Regions from separate parts of the Micromonospora coxensis genome, predicted to be linked through region 1. Evidence: riboswitches for the same ligand, from Rfam matches in the RefSeq annotation. Region 1 holds a riboswitch; the other holds the start of a gene.
The links. A riboswitch is a leader RNA that binds a small molecule or an ion and turns the genes downstream of it on or off. The one in region 1 is predicted to bind thiamine pyrophosphate.
Positions count from the first base shown of each region.

Region 2: linked by a shared signal. The riboswitch ahead of thiE (thiamine phosphate synthase) and the one ahead of GA0070614_RS09250 (ECF transporter S component) in region 1 are both predicted to bind thiamine pyrophosphate.

Region 1 is NZ_LT607753.1:2,089,796-2,096,412, forward strand. Features, by position in the region: gene GA0070614_RS09240 (sugar isomerase domain-containing protein) at 1-642, opposite strand, end outside; gene GA0070614_RS09245 (alpha/beta fold hydrolase) at 785-1,615, opposite strand; TPP riboswitch at 1,727-1,832, shown strand; gene GA0070614_RS09250 (ECF transporter S component) at 1,907-2,491, shown strand; gene GA0070614_RS09255 (ABC transporter ATP-binding protein) at 2,587-4,014, shown strand; gene GA0070614_RS09260 (energy-coupling factor transporter transmembrane component T family protein) at 4,011-4,811, shown strand; gene GA0070614_RS09265 (hypothetical protein) at 4,952-5,176, opposite strand; gene gndA (NADP-dependent phosphogluconate dehydrogenase) at 5,540-6,617, shown strand, end outside.
Region 2 is NZ_LT607753.1:2,759,953-2,766,569, reverse strand. Features, by position in the region: gene GA0070614_RS12375 (class I SAM-dependent methyltransferase) at 1-567, shown strand, start outside; gene GA0070614_RS12370 (ABC-F family ATP-binding cassette domain-containing protein) at 609-2,288, shown strand; gene GA0070614_RS12365 (aldo/keto reductase) at 2,369-3,331, shown strand; gene GA0070614_RS31130 (endonuclease domain-containing protein) at 3,592-3,870, opposite strand; TPP riboswitch at 4,437-4,544, shown strand; gene thiE (thiamine phosphate synthase) at 4,539-5,165, shown strand; gene thiO (glycine oxidase ThiO) at 5,159-6,307, shown strand; gene thiS (sulfur carrier protein ThiS) at 6,298-6,498, shown strand; gene GA0070614_RS12340 (thiazole synthase) at 6,495-6,617, shown strand, end outside.

The DNA.
Region 1 (6,617 bases):
CGCGAGCAGCCGGGCCACCGTCTCGGCCACGATCTGCTGGGCCAGCAGGGCCGCCGTGATCGAGGAGACCGCGCCGACCGCGCCGCCGTCGGGCAGCGGCAGGGTCGCGTCGCCGTACGGGGCGCCGTTGTCCAGCACCACGTCGGCGAAGTCGGCGAGCTTGCGGCCGGACGGGTGGCGGGAGGTCATCCGGGCGGAGTGCCGGGCCGAGGTGATCGCGACCAACCCGTGGCCGCGCTCCTTGACCAGCGAGGCGAACTCCACCATCGCCCCGTTGACGCCGGAGTTGGAGGCGAGCACGAACACGTCGGTGGGGCGTACCGGGGCCAGCTCGTAGAGCCGGTGCGCCACGGCGGGATCGCGTTCCAGGTGCGGGCCGAGGATGTCGGCCGGTTCGCCACCGAGCAGCACCAGGTCGCGCAGCGCGATCCGGTTCGTCGGCACCAGGCCGCCGGCCCGCCCGGCGATCTCCATGGCGAGGGCCTCGGAGTGGCCGGTGCCGAAGGCGTGGATCACCCCGTCGGCCCGCAGCGCCCCGGCCAGCAGGTCGGCCGCCCGGCCCACCGCCTCCCGCTGCTCGGCGGCCACCCGACCGATCGTCTCCGTGACCACCGCCAGGTAGCCCTCGGCGCTCACCGTCATGCGTCCTCCGTCCGTTCGTCACTCTCGCCGATGCCCGGCCCGGCGGGTCCGCCGCAGGCGCGGTGGGCCGCGGCCCACGGGCGCCTCGGCGGGACCGTGCGGGCCGTCGCAGCCGACGTGCCGACCCGCCGGGGGTACGGCCTCAGGCCAGCCCGCGCACCCGGGCCAGGATCGCCTCGGCCAGCAGCTCCGGCGCCCGGTCCGGGATCCAGTGGGTGACCCCGGCCAGCTCCACGAAACGGTACTCACCGGCGACGTGCCGGGCGCACGCCTCGGCGGCGGTCCGGCCGATGGCGAAGTCCTTGTCGCTCCAGACGTACGTGGTGGGCACCGACACCGTCCCGATCCGACCCAGGTCCACGTTGGACATCGCCCGGTACCAGTTCAGCGCGGCGGTCAGCGCGCCCGGCTCGCGCATCGGCTCGGCGTACCGGTCGACCCGCCGGGGGTCCCCGAGCCCGGAGATCATCCGGCGCAGCACGGCCGCCCGGCCGGCCAGCAGCACCTTCTCCGCCGTGCCGCGCTGCCGGAACAGCACCATGTACGACGAGCGGGCCTTCTGCTGCCGGTCGTGGGCGAGGGCCTGCCCGAAGGCGGCCGGGTGCGGCACGGAGACGGCGGTCAGGGTGCGGACCCGCTCCGGGTGGCCCGCCGCGAGCCCCCAGCCGACGGCGGCGCCCCAGTCGTGCCCGACCACGTGCGCGGCGTCGACGCCCAGCGCGTCGAGCACCGCCACCGCGTCGGCGACCAGCTCCGGCATCCGGTACGCCGACACCTCGGTCGGGCGCGCCCCCGGCGAGTAGCCCCGCTGGTCCAGCGCGTACGTGCGCAGCCCGGCGTCGTGCAGCGCGGGCGTCACCTCGTCCCACTCCCCGCCGTGCTGGGGGAACCCGTGCAGCAGGAGGACGGGCTCGCCGCCCTCCGGGCCGCCGGTGCGTACCTCGAACGTCAGTCCTCGCGCCTCGACCCGCATGGTCGACACCCTACCGAGCCGACGGTCGACGGGCTTCTCCCGTCGCGCCGCCCTCGGCGGTCGGCTGGGCCGTCGCCGCAGGTCGGTGCTAGCGTCTGGGCGAGACAACTTCACATCCGACAGGGGAGCGCACAGCGCTGAGAGTGCGGGCACCACCCGCAGACCCTCGAACCTGATCTGGGTAATGCCAGCGCAGGGAGTTCGGTCGACCTCCAGCCGCGCCGCCGTCCGGTCCCACCGGGCGCGGCGTGCGTCTTCTCCTGGTTCTCCATCGTTGAACTGGGAGCGATCATGGACCACACCACCACCCACCGGTGGCGCACCCTCGACATCGTCATCGCGGCGGTGCTCGGGGTCGCCTTCGGCGTCATCTTCTGGGCCTGGGGCCTGCTCTGGAACGGCCCGGCGGACGCCATCCCGCTGCCCGGGCGGGCCGCCATCTACGGCGTCTGGCTGGTGCCGGCCGTCCTCGGCGGGCTGATCATCCGCAAGCCGGGGGCCGCCTTCTTCACCCTCACCGTGGCCGCGCTGGTGTCGGTGGCGCTGGGCAGCAGCTGGGGCTGGACGCTGGTGATCCAGGGCCCGCTGGAGGCGGCCGCCGCGGAGCTGGCCTTCGCCGCGTTCGCGTACCGCAACTTCCGGCTGCCCGTCGCGCTGCTGGCGGCGACCCTGGCCGGGCTGGCCGCCGCGCTCTACGACGTCTTCGTCTGGTACCCGGGGACGGCGTGGGGCAGCTTCCGGCTCCCGTACATCCTGATCACCGCGGCCAGCTCGCTGGTGGTCGCCGGCTTCGGCGCCGTCGCCCTCACCCGCGCCCTCGCGAACACCGGCGTCCTCGACCGCTTCCCCGCCGGCCGCGAACGCGCCACGGTCTGACCACCCACCCCCGTGTTGATGATGACGTCGACGGCGACGTGGCCCGCGGACACCGCCGTCGACGCCATGGTCACGGAACGGACGGAGGGGCCGGCGTGGCGGCGGTGACACTGCGCGGGTTCGGGTGGCGGCACGCCGGGCGCAAGCGCTGGGCGCTGCGCGGGGTGGACCTGCGGGTCGAGGCGGGCGAGCGGATGCTGCTGCTCGGGCCCTCCGGCGCCGGCAAGAGCACCCTGCTGTCCGCCCTGGCCGGGCTGCTGCCGGAGGACTCCGGCGAGCAGGAGGGCACCGTCGAGATCGACGGCCTCGACCCGCGCAAGGCCCGCGAGCGGGTCGGCATCGTCTTCCAGGACCCGGAGTCGCAGCTGGTGATGGCCCGCTGCGGGGACGACGTCGCGTTCGGGCTGGAGAACCGCGGGGTGCCGACCGACGAGATCTGGCCCCGGGTCGACGAGGCGCTGCGCCGGGTCGGGTTCCCGTACCACCGGGACCGGGCCACCGCCGCCCTCTCCGGCGGCGAGCAGCAGCGACTCGCCCTGGCCGGCGCGCTCGTGCTGCGCCCCGGGCTGCTGCTGCTCGACGAGCCGACCGCCAACCTCGACCCGGTCGGCGGCGAACTGGTCCGCGAGGCGGTCGCCGGCGCGCTGGACGCCGACACCACCCTGATCCTGGTCGAGCACCGGGTGGCCGACGCGCTGCCACTGGTCGACCGGGTGGTGGTGCTGGAGCCCGGCGGCGGGGTCCGCGCGGACGGCCCACCGGAGGCGGTCTTCGCCGGGTACGGCGACACGCTCGCCGACGAGGGCGTCTGGGTGCCCGGGCACCCGATCCCGCCCCGGCGCGCCACCGCGCCGGCCGGGGAGGCGCTGCTCACCGCCGAACGGCTCGGGCTGCCGCACCGGCTGGCCGCCACCGACCTCCAGGTACGCGCCGGTGAGGCGCTCGCCGTGCTCGGCCCGAACGGGGCCGGCAAGTCCACCCTGGCCCTGCTGCTCGGCGGTCTGCTGCGCCCGGGGACCGGACGGGTCGTCGCCACCGCCGCACTGGCCGACCGGGACGCCGGCACTCCCCCGCACCGCTGGCGGGCGCCCGCCCTGGCCCGCCGGATCGGCTCGGTCTTCCAGGACCCGGAGCACCAGTTCGTCACCGGCACCGTCGGCGACGAACTGGCGCTCGGCCCCCGGCGCACCGGACGACCCGAGCCGGCGGTCAAGGCCACCGTGGACGCGCTGCTGGACCGGTTGCGGCTGACCAGGCTGGCCGGCGCCAACCCGTACACCCTCTCCGGCGGGGAGGCGCGGCGGCTGAGCGTGGCGACCGCCCTGGCCACCGCGCCCCACCTGCTCATCTGCGACGAACCCACCTTCGGCCAGGACCGGCGGACCTGGCGTGAGCTGGTCGACCTCTTCGCCGACCTGCGCGACGCGGGGCACGGCGTCGTCACGGTCACCCACGACGCGGACTTCGTCGCCGCGCTCGCCGACCGCACCGTCACCCTGCGCCGCCCCGAGGACCGGCCGTGATCAGCCTGGAACCGGTCGCCGCGCCGGACGCGCCGCTGGCCCGGCGCAACCCGGTGGCGAAGCTCGCCGCGGCGCTGGTCTTCTCCGTCGTGATGGTCGCCACCCTGGATCCGGTCGCGCCGGCCATCGCCATCGCCGTCGAACTGGCCCTGCTGCCGCTGTTCGGCATCCGCTACCGGGTGCTGGCCCGGCGGGCGCTGCCGCTGCTCGTCGGCGGGGCCGGGATCGTGGTCACCCTGGTGCTCTTCGCCGCGGACCGCTCCGGCCGGGTGCTGCTCGACGCCGGCCCGCTGCTGGTCACCTCCGGGGTGCTGCTCACCGCGCTGGGCCTGGCGCTGCGGATGTTCGCGGTGGCCCTGCCCGGGATCATCGTGTTCGCCACCACCGACCCGACCGACCTGGCCGACGCGCTGGTGCAGAACGCGAAGGCGCCGGCCCGGTTCGCGATCGGCGCGCTGGCGGCGTTCCGGCTGGTGCCGCTGCTCGGCCAGGAGTGGCAGATGATCGAGATGGCCCGCCGGGCGCGGGGCGTGGACGCCGGCCGCAACCCGGTGGCCCGGCTGCGGCTGTTCACCTCGACGGCGTTCGCCCTGCTGGTGGGCGCGATCCGGCGGGGCACCCGGCTCGCGGTGGCGATGGACGCCCGGGGCTTCGACGCCGGCACCCCGCGTACGGTCGCCCGCCGGCAGCACTTCGGCGTGGCGGACGCCCTGCTGGTCGTCGGGGCGGCGGTGCTGGCCGGGGCGGCGCTGGCGGTCAGCGTCGCGCTCGGCACCTTCCGCCCCCTGATCGGCTGACTCCCGGCAGCCCGGCGGGCACCGCTGACCGGCCCTGATCGGCTGACCCGGGCGGCCGGCGGGCACCGTCGGGGGCACCGCTGACCGTTCCCGGCCGGCCACCGTGGCGGAGCACGGCAGCCGGCCGGGAGCCGGGTCGGTCAGCTGCGCCGGAAGGCGTACCGGCGGGTCTGCCCCCGCGCGGCGGTCGAGCCGCCGCGGACCCGCGACGGCGGCGGGACCGGGGCCGGCCGGGCGACGCCGGACGAATCGGCGTCGTCGGCGAGGGTGACCGGGGTGATGGGCGACACGGTGGACGCGGCAAGGTCCGCCACGCTCACCTGCACCTCGGACCGGGACTTCTTCGGGCTGCGCCTGGCGGGCATACGCTGCCTCCTTCTGTGGACGGACCGCGCCACCGCACGGGGCGGACGGTCGACGGACGGGACGGCCCGGACGACCACAGCGGAAGGACCACGACGAGGTGGCACGCGGACGCCCGGAGCTCACGGACCCGCGGCGGCGACAGCAGCGGCGGGTCGGGCTCTCGAAGAGGGGCGTCAGATGCGCATACCGGCACGCTAACCCACCGCCGAGGCACGCGCACCCGAATTTCGTCGCCACCCCGCGAACCCGCCGGGCCGCGGCGACGGCCACCGCCCGCCGCCCGGCGCTCACGCAGCGTCCCCGGCACCGGCCGGGCACGATACGGTCGCAGCACGACAGTCGTACGAGAAGGGCGGACACGGATGGCTCAGCAGGCGACGGCGCAGATCGGGGTCACCGGGCTGGCGGTGATGGGCCGCAACCTGGCCCGGAACCTGGCTCGCAACGGCTTCACCGTGGCGGTGCACAACCGCTCGCCGGAGCGCACCCGCAGTCTCGTCGCCGAACACGGCGACGAGGGCAGCTTCGTGCCGTCGGAGTCCCTGGCCGACTTCGTCGCCTCGCTGGAGCGGCCCCGCGCCGTGATCGTGATGGTCAAGGCCGGCGCGCCCACCGACGCGGTCATCGACGAACTGGTCCCACTGCTGGAGGAGGGGGACATCGTCGTCGACGCCGGCAACGCGCACTTCGCCGACACCCGCCGCCGGGAGGAGGCGTTGCGCGGGCACGGGCTGCACTTCGTCGGCACCGGCGTCTCCGGCGGCGAGGAGGGCGCGCTGCGCGGCCCGAGCATCATGCCGGGCGGCTCCGCCGAGTCGTACGCGAAGCTCGGCCCGATCTTCGAGAGGATCGCCGCCCAGGTGGACGGCACCCCGTGCTGCCGGCACATCGGCCCGGACGGCGCCGGGCACTTCGTCAAGATGGTCCACAACGGCATCGAGTACGCCGACATGCAGCTCATCGCCGAGGCGTACGACCTGCTGCGGGCCGGGCTGTCGGCCAGCCCGGCGGAGATCGCGGAGATCTTCCGGGAGTGGAACACCGGCGAGTTGGAGTCGTTCCTCATCGAGATCACCGCCGACGTGCTGGCGCACACCGACGCGGCGACCGGCCGCGCCTTCGTCGACGTGGTGCTCGACCAGGCCGAGCAGAAGGGCACCGGCCGCTGGACCGTGCAGAGCGCGCTGGACCTGGGCATCCCGATCACCGGCATCGCCGAGGCGACCTTCGCCCGCTCGTTGTCGGGCCACGCCGGGCAGCGCGAGGCCGCCCGCCGGGCGTTCGGCGACGCCGGTGAGAAGTGGCAGGTCGAGGATCGGGAGACCTTCGTCGAGGACGTCCGGCGGGCGCTGCTGGCCAGCAAGATCGTCGCGTACGCGCAGGGCTTCGACCACATCCGCGCCGGCAGCCGGGAGTACGACTGGGACATCGACCTGGGCG
Region 2 (6,617 bases), 670 kb from region 1:
GCGGCCCACCCGCGCGAGGTCGAGTTCCACGTCGCCGGGCGCGACTACACCCTCGCCTCCGCCGGCGGGGTCTTCTCCGCCGACCGGCTCGACCCCGGCACCGCCGTGCTGCTGCGCAAGGCCGAGCTGCCGGCCGCCGGCACCGGCGGCGACCTGCTCGACATCGGCTCCGGGTTCGGGCCGATCAGCTGCGTACTCGCCTGCACCGCGCCCGCCGCCACCGTCTGGGCGGTCGACGTCAACGAGCGGGCCCGCGCGCTGACCGCCGAGAACGCCCGGCGGGTCGGCGCCGCCGACCGGATCCGCACGGTCGCCCCGGACGACGTGCCCGCCGACGTCACCTTCACCCAGATCTGGTCCAACCCGCCCATCCGCATCGGCAAGGCCGAACTGCACGAGCTGCTGCGCCGCTGGCTGCCCCGGCTCGCCCCGGACGGAGTGGCCTGGCTGGTGGTCGCCCGCCACCTCGGCGGCGACTCGCTGCACCGGTGGCTCGTCGACGAAGGCTGGCAGGTCGACCGCCGGGCCAGCCAGAAGGGCTACCGGGTGCTGCGGGTCACCCGGTAATCCGGTGTCGCCCGCCCGGGCCGCTCCGGCAGGATGCCGGCGTGGGTTACGTGGACGTGGCAGGGGTCGGACACATCCTCCCGGACGGTCGGGAGCTCTTCGCCGACGTCTCCTTCCGGGTCGCCGACGGCGCCAAGGTCGCCCTGGTCGGCCCGAACGGGGCGGGGAAGACCACCCTGCTGCGGATGGTCGCCGGCGACCTGCCGGTGCGTACCGGTGTGGTCGCCCGCTCCGGCGGCCTCGGCGTGATGCGGCAGTTCATCGGCATGATCGGGGACGAGTCCACCCTCGCCGACCTGGCGCTCTCCCTCGCCCCGCCGGCACTGCGCGACGCCGGCCGTCGGCTCGCCACGACCGAGGCGGCCATGCGGGCGGCCGAGCTGCGCGGCAAGTACAGCACCGCCGCCGGCAAGGCCCAACTGGCGTACGCGGACGCGCTCGCCGCCTGGGGCGAGGCCGGCGGGTACGACGCCGAAGTGCTCTTCGACACCGTCGCCACCATCGTGCTGGACCTGCCGTGGGACGCCGCCCGGGACCGTCCGGTGCGGACCCTCTCCGGCGGCCAGCAGAAACGCTTCGCCCTGGAACTGCTGCTGCGCGGCACCGAGGAGGTGCTGCTCCTCGACGAGCCGGACAACTTCCTCGACGTGCCCGGCAAACGGTGGCTGGAGGTGCGGCTGCGCGAGTCCGGCAAGTCCGTGCTGTACGTCTCGCACGACCGCGAGCTGCTGGCGCAGACCGCCGACCGGGTGGTGGCCGTCGAGGGCGGCAGCGCCTGGGTGCACCCGGGTGGCTTCGCGAGCTGGCACGACGCCCGGGTGGCCCGGCACGCCCGCCTCGACGAGCTGCGCCGCCGCTGGGACGAGGAGCACCAGAAGCTGCGCGAGCTGATGCTGATGTACAAGCAGAAGGCGGCGTACAACGACGGGATGGCGTCGCGGTACCAGGCCGCGCAGACCCGGCTGCGCAAGTTCGAGGAGGCCGGGCCGCCGCCCGTACCCCCGAAGGACCAGGACATCCGGATGCGGCTGGCCGGCGGGCGGACCGGCAAGCGCGCGGTGATCTGCGAGCAGCTGGAGCTGGACGGCCTCACCTACCCCTTCGACCTGGAACTCTGGTACGGCGACCGGGTCGCCGTGCTCGGCGCCAACGGCACCGGCAAGTCGCACTTCCTGCGGCTGCTCGCCCGGGGCGGCACCGACCCCGACCCGGCGCAGACCCCGGTCGGCGCGGCGGCCCTCGCCCCGGTCGCCCACGACGGGGTGGCCCGCCTCGGCGCCCGGGTCCGGCCCGGCCACTTCTCCCAGACCCACGACCGTCCGGAGCTGACGGAGAAGACCCTGGTCGAGATCCTCTGGCGGGGCGACGAGCACCGGGCCGGCATGGACCGGCACGCGGCGATGGCCGCGCTGTCCCGGTACGAGCTGGCCGGGCAGGGCGACCAACGCTTCGGCACTCTCTCCGGCGGCCAGCAGGCCCGGTTCCTGGTGCTGCTGCTGGAGCTGTCCGGGGCGACCCTGCTGCTGCTCGACGAGCCCACCGACAACCTCGACCTGGCGTCGGCGGAGGCGCTGGAGGCGGGGCTGGGCGCCTTCTCCGGGACGGTCGTCGCGGTCACCCACGACCGCTGGTTCACCCGCTCCTTCGACCGGTTCGTGCTGTTCCGGGGTGACGGTGAGGTGGTGGAGACCCCCGAGCCGGTCTGGGACGTCGCCCGCTGACCGTCGACGTTACGGCCGGCCACGGTGACCGGCCCGGCCCTGGTGACCGGCCCGGTACGGGGCGGTCGGGCCGGCATAGGGTGGATCTCGTGACTGAGATGACCTACCGCCGGCTGGGCGACTCCGGGCTCGTGGTGTCCGTGGTCGGCATCGGCTGCAACAACTTCGGCCGCAAGCTCGACCTCGACGGCACCCGCGCGGTGGTCGACGCCGCGCTCGACGCCGGGATCAACTTCTTCGACACCGCCGACATCTACGGCGAGCCGCAGGGCGGCTCCGAGGAACTGCTCGGACAGGCGTTGAAGGGCCGCCGTGACGACGTGGTGGTGGCCACCAAGTTCGGCATGGACATGCACGGCCTGAACGGCCCGGACCACGGCGCCCGGGGCGCGCGCCGCTACATCGCCCGGGCCGTGGAGGCGTCGCTGCGGCGGCTCGGCACCGACCACATCGACCTGTACCAGATGCACGAGCCGGACCCGGGCACCCCGATCGACGAGACGCTCGCCGCCCTGGACGACCTGGTCCGGGCCGGGAAGGTGCGCTACCTCGGCAACTCCAACTTCGCCGGCTGGCAGATCGCCGACGCGGACTGGACGGCGTCGTCGCAGGGCCGTACCCGGTTCATCAGCGCGCAGAACCACTACTCGCTGCTGGAGCGGGGAGTGGAGGCCGAGGTGATCCCCGCCTGCGAGCGCTTCGGCCTGGGCATGCTGCCCTTCTTCCCGCTCGCCAACGGCCTGCTCACCGGCAAGTACAAGCGCGGTGAAGCCCCGCCGGCCGGCAGCCGACTCGCCGGCGGTGGCCGGTACGCGCAGCGCCTCGCGGCGGCGAACTGGGACACCATCGAGGCGATCGAGGCGTACGCCGCCGAGCGGGAGCTGACGATGCTCCAGGTGGCCATCGGTGGACTGGCCGCCCGGCCCGCGGTGACCTCGGTGATCGCCGGCGCGACCACGCCCGAGCAGGTACGGGCGAACGCCGCCGCCGGGACCTGGCAGCCCACCGACGAGGACCTGGACGCCCTCGACGCCATCCTCTGACTCGCCGTTCCGCCTCGCCACCCGAGCCGGGCGGCGAGGCGGGTGGTGGTTCTCGGGCACGGGCTGGGCCTTCGCCGGCCGGCGTCCGCAGCCGGCTACGCCTCCTCGCCGGTTGCGGGTCTACGCGGCTGTGGGTCTTCGTCGGATGTTGCTCTTGGCCGGCTGCGAGTCGGCGGCGTCTTCAGCCGGTGTCGTTGCCCGCTGCTGCCGGCTGCCCGCTGCTGGCTGCTGGCTGCTGCTCAGGGTGACGGTGGCGGGGATCAGTGGGAGGGGTTGCGCTGGATCTGGCGCTCGCGGAGGGCGTCGGCGACCAGGGCGACGGTGCGGGCGGGGTGACGGAGCACGTCGTCGGCGGTGAAGCGGAGCACGAGCCAGCCCGCCGCGCGCAGCGCGTTCAGCCGGGCGACGTCCTGCCGGAAGTGGGCGCGCTCCCGGTGGTGGTCGCCGTCGTACTCGACCGCCACGCGCAGGGCCGGCCAGGCCAGGTCGACCCGGCCGGCGAACCGTCCCCGGGCGTCGAGCGCGTCGACGGCGACCACGGCGTCGGTACGGGGCCCCTGCCGGCCCAGGTCGAACGCGGTACGCAGCCCGGTGGTGACCGGCAGGCCGCCGAAGCGGGGTCACGTCACCGGCCGGCACCGCCGACCGGCTGACCCGGACCCGGGGCGGGACCCGCATCCGGGCGGTGCGGGGCAGCAGCACGGACACCGGCGCGTCCCGGCCGAGCAGGTCGGCCCCCCACAGGTACGCGGCGCTGGCCCCCGCGATCGCCGCGCCCGGCGGCAGCAGCAGCGCCACCGCGTCGCACCACATGCGATGGTCGGCCGCGCGGAAGCCGTCCCGGTGCACGTACACGTCGGGCAGCAGCCGGCGCCAGGCCGGGCCGCGCAGCATCGACCAGGTGAGCAGGCCCTCGGCGACCGCACGGCTGCCCCGGAAGGGCAGGAACGCCAGCCGTCGCGGGACCCGGGCGCGAGCGGGCATCCGGACAGGGGGCCGTGACCGGGCGGTCACCCGCCGCCCCTGCCGTCGACCGTGGATGGTGGGTGGGAAAAACGTCACCCACTCTTCCGCCGTCCGGCGACACGTCGTACGGTAGGCCCGCAAGTGACCCACGGGAGCCCGGTGCACCGGGCTGAGAGGGGGGCTGAAGCCCCCGACCGTCGAACCTGATCCGGGTAATGCCGGCGCAGGGAGGAGTGTTGCCGTGCCGTCCCTCGGACGACTGCATCTGATCACCGACACCCGGCCGGGGCGTGACCCGCTCGCCGTGCTGCGCGCCGCCCTGCCGGTGGCCCGCGCCGAACTGGTCGTCCAGGTCCGGGTGGAGGACGACGCCACCGACCGCGAGGCGTACGAGCTGGCCGGGCGGGTGCTCGCGCTCTGCGCGCCGTACGGGGCGACGTGCCTGGTCAACGACCGGCTGCACGTGGCCCTGGCGGTGGGCGCCGCGGGCGGGCACGTCGGCGCGGAGGACCTGCCGGTGGCGGCGGCCCGCCGGGTGCTCGGCCCGACCGCCGTGCTCGGCGCGACCGCCCGGGAGCCGCTGACGGCCACCGAGGCGGTCGCCGCCGGCGCCGGCTACCTGGGCGTCGGCCCCTGCCACGCGACCACCACCAAGACCGGCCTGCCCGACCCGATCGGCCCCGACGGGGTACGCGCCGTCGCCGGGGCGGTGGACGTGCCGGTGATCGCCATCGGCGGGGTGACCGTCGAGACGGTGCCCGCGCTGCGGGCCGCCGGGGCGTACGGGGTGGCGGTGGTCGGGGCGCTCTCCGACAGCCCCGATCCGGCCCGGACGACCGCCGCGCTCGTCGAGGCCCTGACGTGCTGACCCGGCCGGACGTCGCCGTGGTGGGGGCGGGACCGGTCGGGCTGGCGATCGCGTGGCGGTGCGCGTCGCGCGGGCTGCGCGTCGTCGTCCACGATCCCGCCCCGGGCTCCGGCGCCTCGCACGTCGCCGCCGGGATGCTCTCCCCGGTCGCCGAGGCGTACTTCGGGGAGCACGAGCTGACCGGGCTGCTCGCCGAGTCCGCCGCCCGCTGGCCCGGCTTCGCCGCCGAGCTGGCCGAGGCCGCCGGGGTGGAGTTCGGCCACCGGACCGAGGGCACCCTGGTCGTCGGGCTGACCTCCGACGACCTGGCCGAGGCGCGCCGGCTGTGGTCGTACCAGCAGGGGTTGGGACTGCCGATCACCCCGCTGCGCCCCTCGCAGCTGCGCGACCGCGAGCCGGCGCTGGCGCCGCGGGTGCGCGGCGGCGCGGTCGCGCCCGGTGACCATCAGGTCGACCCCCGGCGGCTGGTCGCGGCGCTGCGCTCGGCGGCCGAGCGGGCCGGCGCGACGCTGGTCCCCGGCCCGGTCGCCCGCCTCGACGACGTGGCCGCCCGGGTCACCGTGGTGGCCGCCGGCTGCGGCGCCGCCGCGCTCACCGGCCTGCCCGTGCGGCCGGTGAAGGGGCAGGTGCTGCGGCTGCGCGCGCCCGGTCGCGCCGCGCCGGACTTCCGGCACGTGATCCGGGGGTACGCCGACGGCGAGTCGGTCTACCTGGTGCCCCGGGCCGACGGGGAGGTGGTGGTCGGGGCCACCGTGGAGGAACGCACCGACACCGAGGTGACCGCCGGCGCGGTGCTGCGGCTGCTGCGTGCCGCCGTCGACCTGGTGCCCGACCTGGCCGAGTACGACCTGGTGGAGGCGTCCGCCGGGCTGCGCCCCGGCACCCCGGACAACGCGCCGATCCTCGGGCCGCTGCCCGGCCACCCCGGTGTGCTGGTCGCGACCGGGCACCACCGGCACGGCATCGTGCTCACCCCGGTCACCGCCGACCTGATCACCGAGCTGGTCGTCACCGGCGAGGCGGACCCGCTGCTCGCGCCGTTCACGCCGGAGCGGTTCAGCCGGCCGGACGCCCCGCACCCCGGGCCGGCCCGGGTCGGGCCCGCCGGATCGAGCACCCAGGAGGAGCACAGGTGGAACTGATCGTCAACGGGGCCGGGCGGACCGTGCCTGGCGGAGCGACGGTGGCCGACGTGGTCCGCCAGGTCACCGAGCAGCAGCGCGGCCTCGCGGTCGCGGTCAACGGCGAGGTGGTGCCGCGCACCGGCTGGCCGGCCACGGTGCTGCGCGACGGCGACCGGGTCGAGGTGCTCAGCGCCGCCCAGGGCGGGTGAGCGCGGTGAGCTTCGAGATCGGTGGCGTGACCTTCGGCTCCCGGCTGATCCTCGGCACCGGTGGGGCGGCCAACCTGCACGTGCTGGAGCAGGCGATCCGGGCATCCGGCACCGAGCTG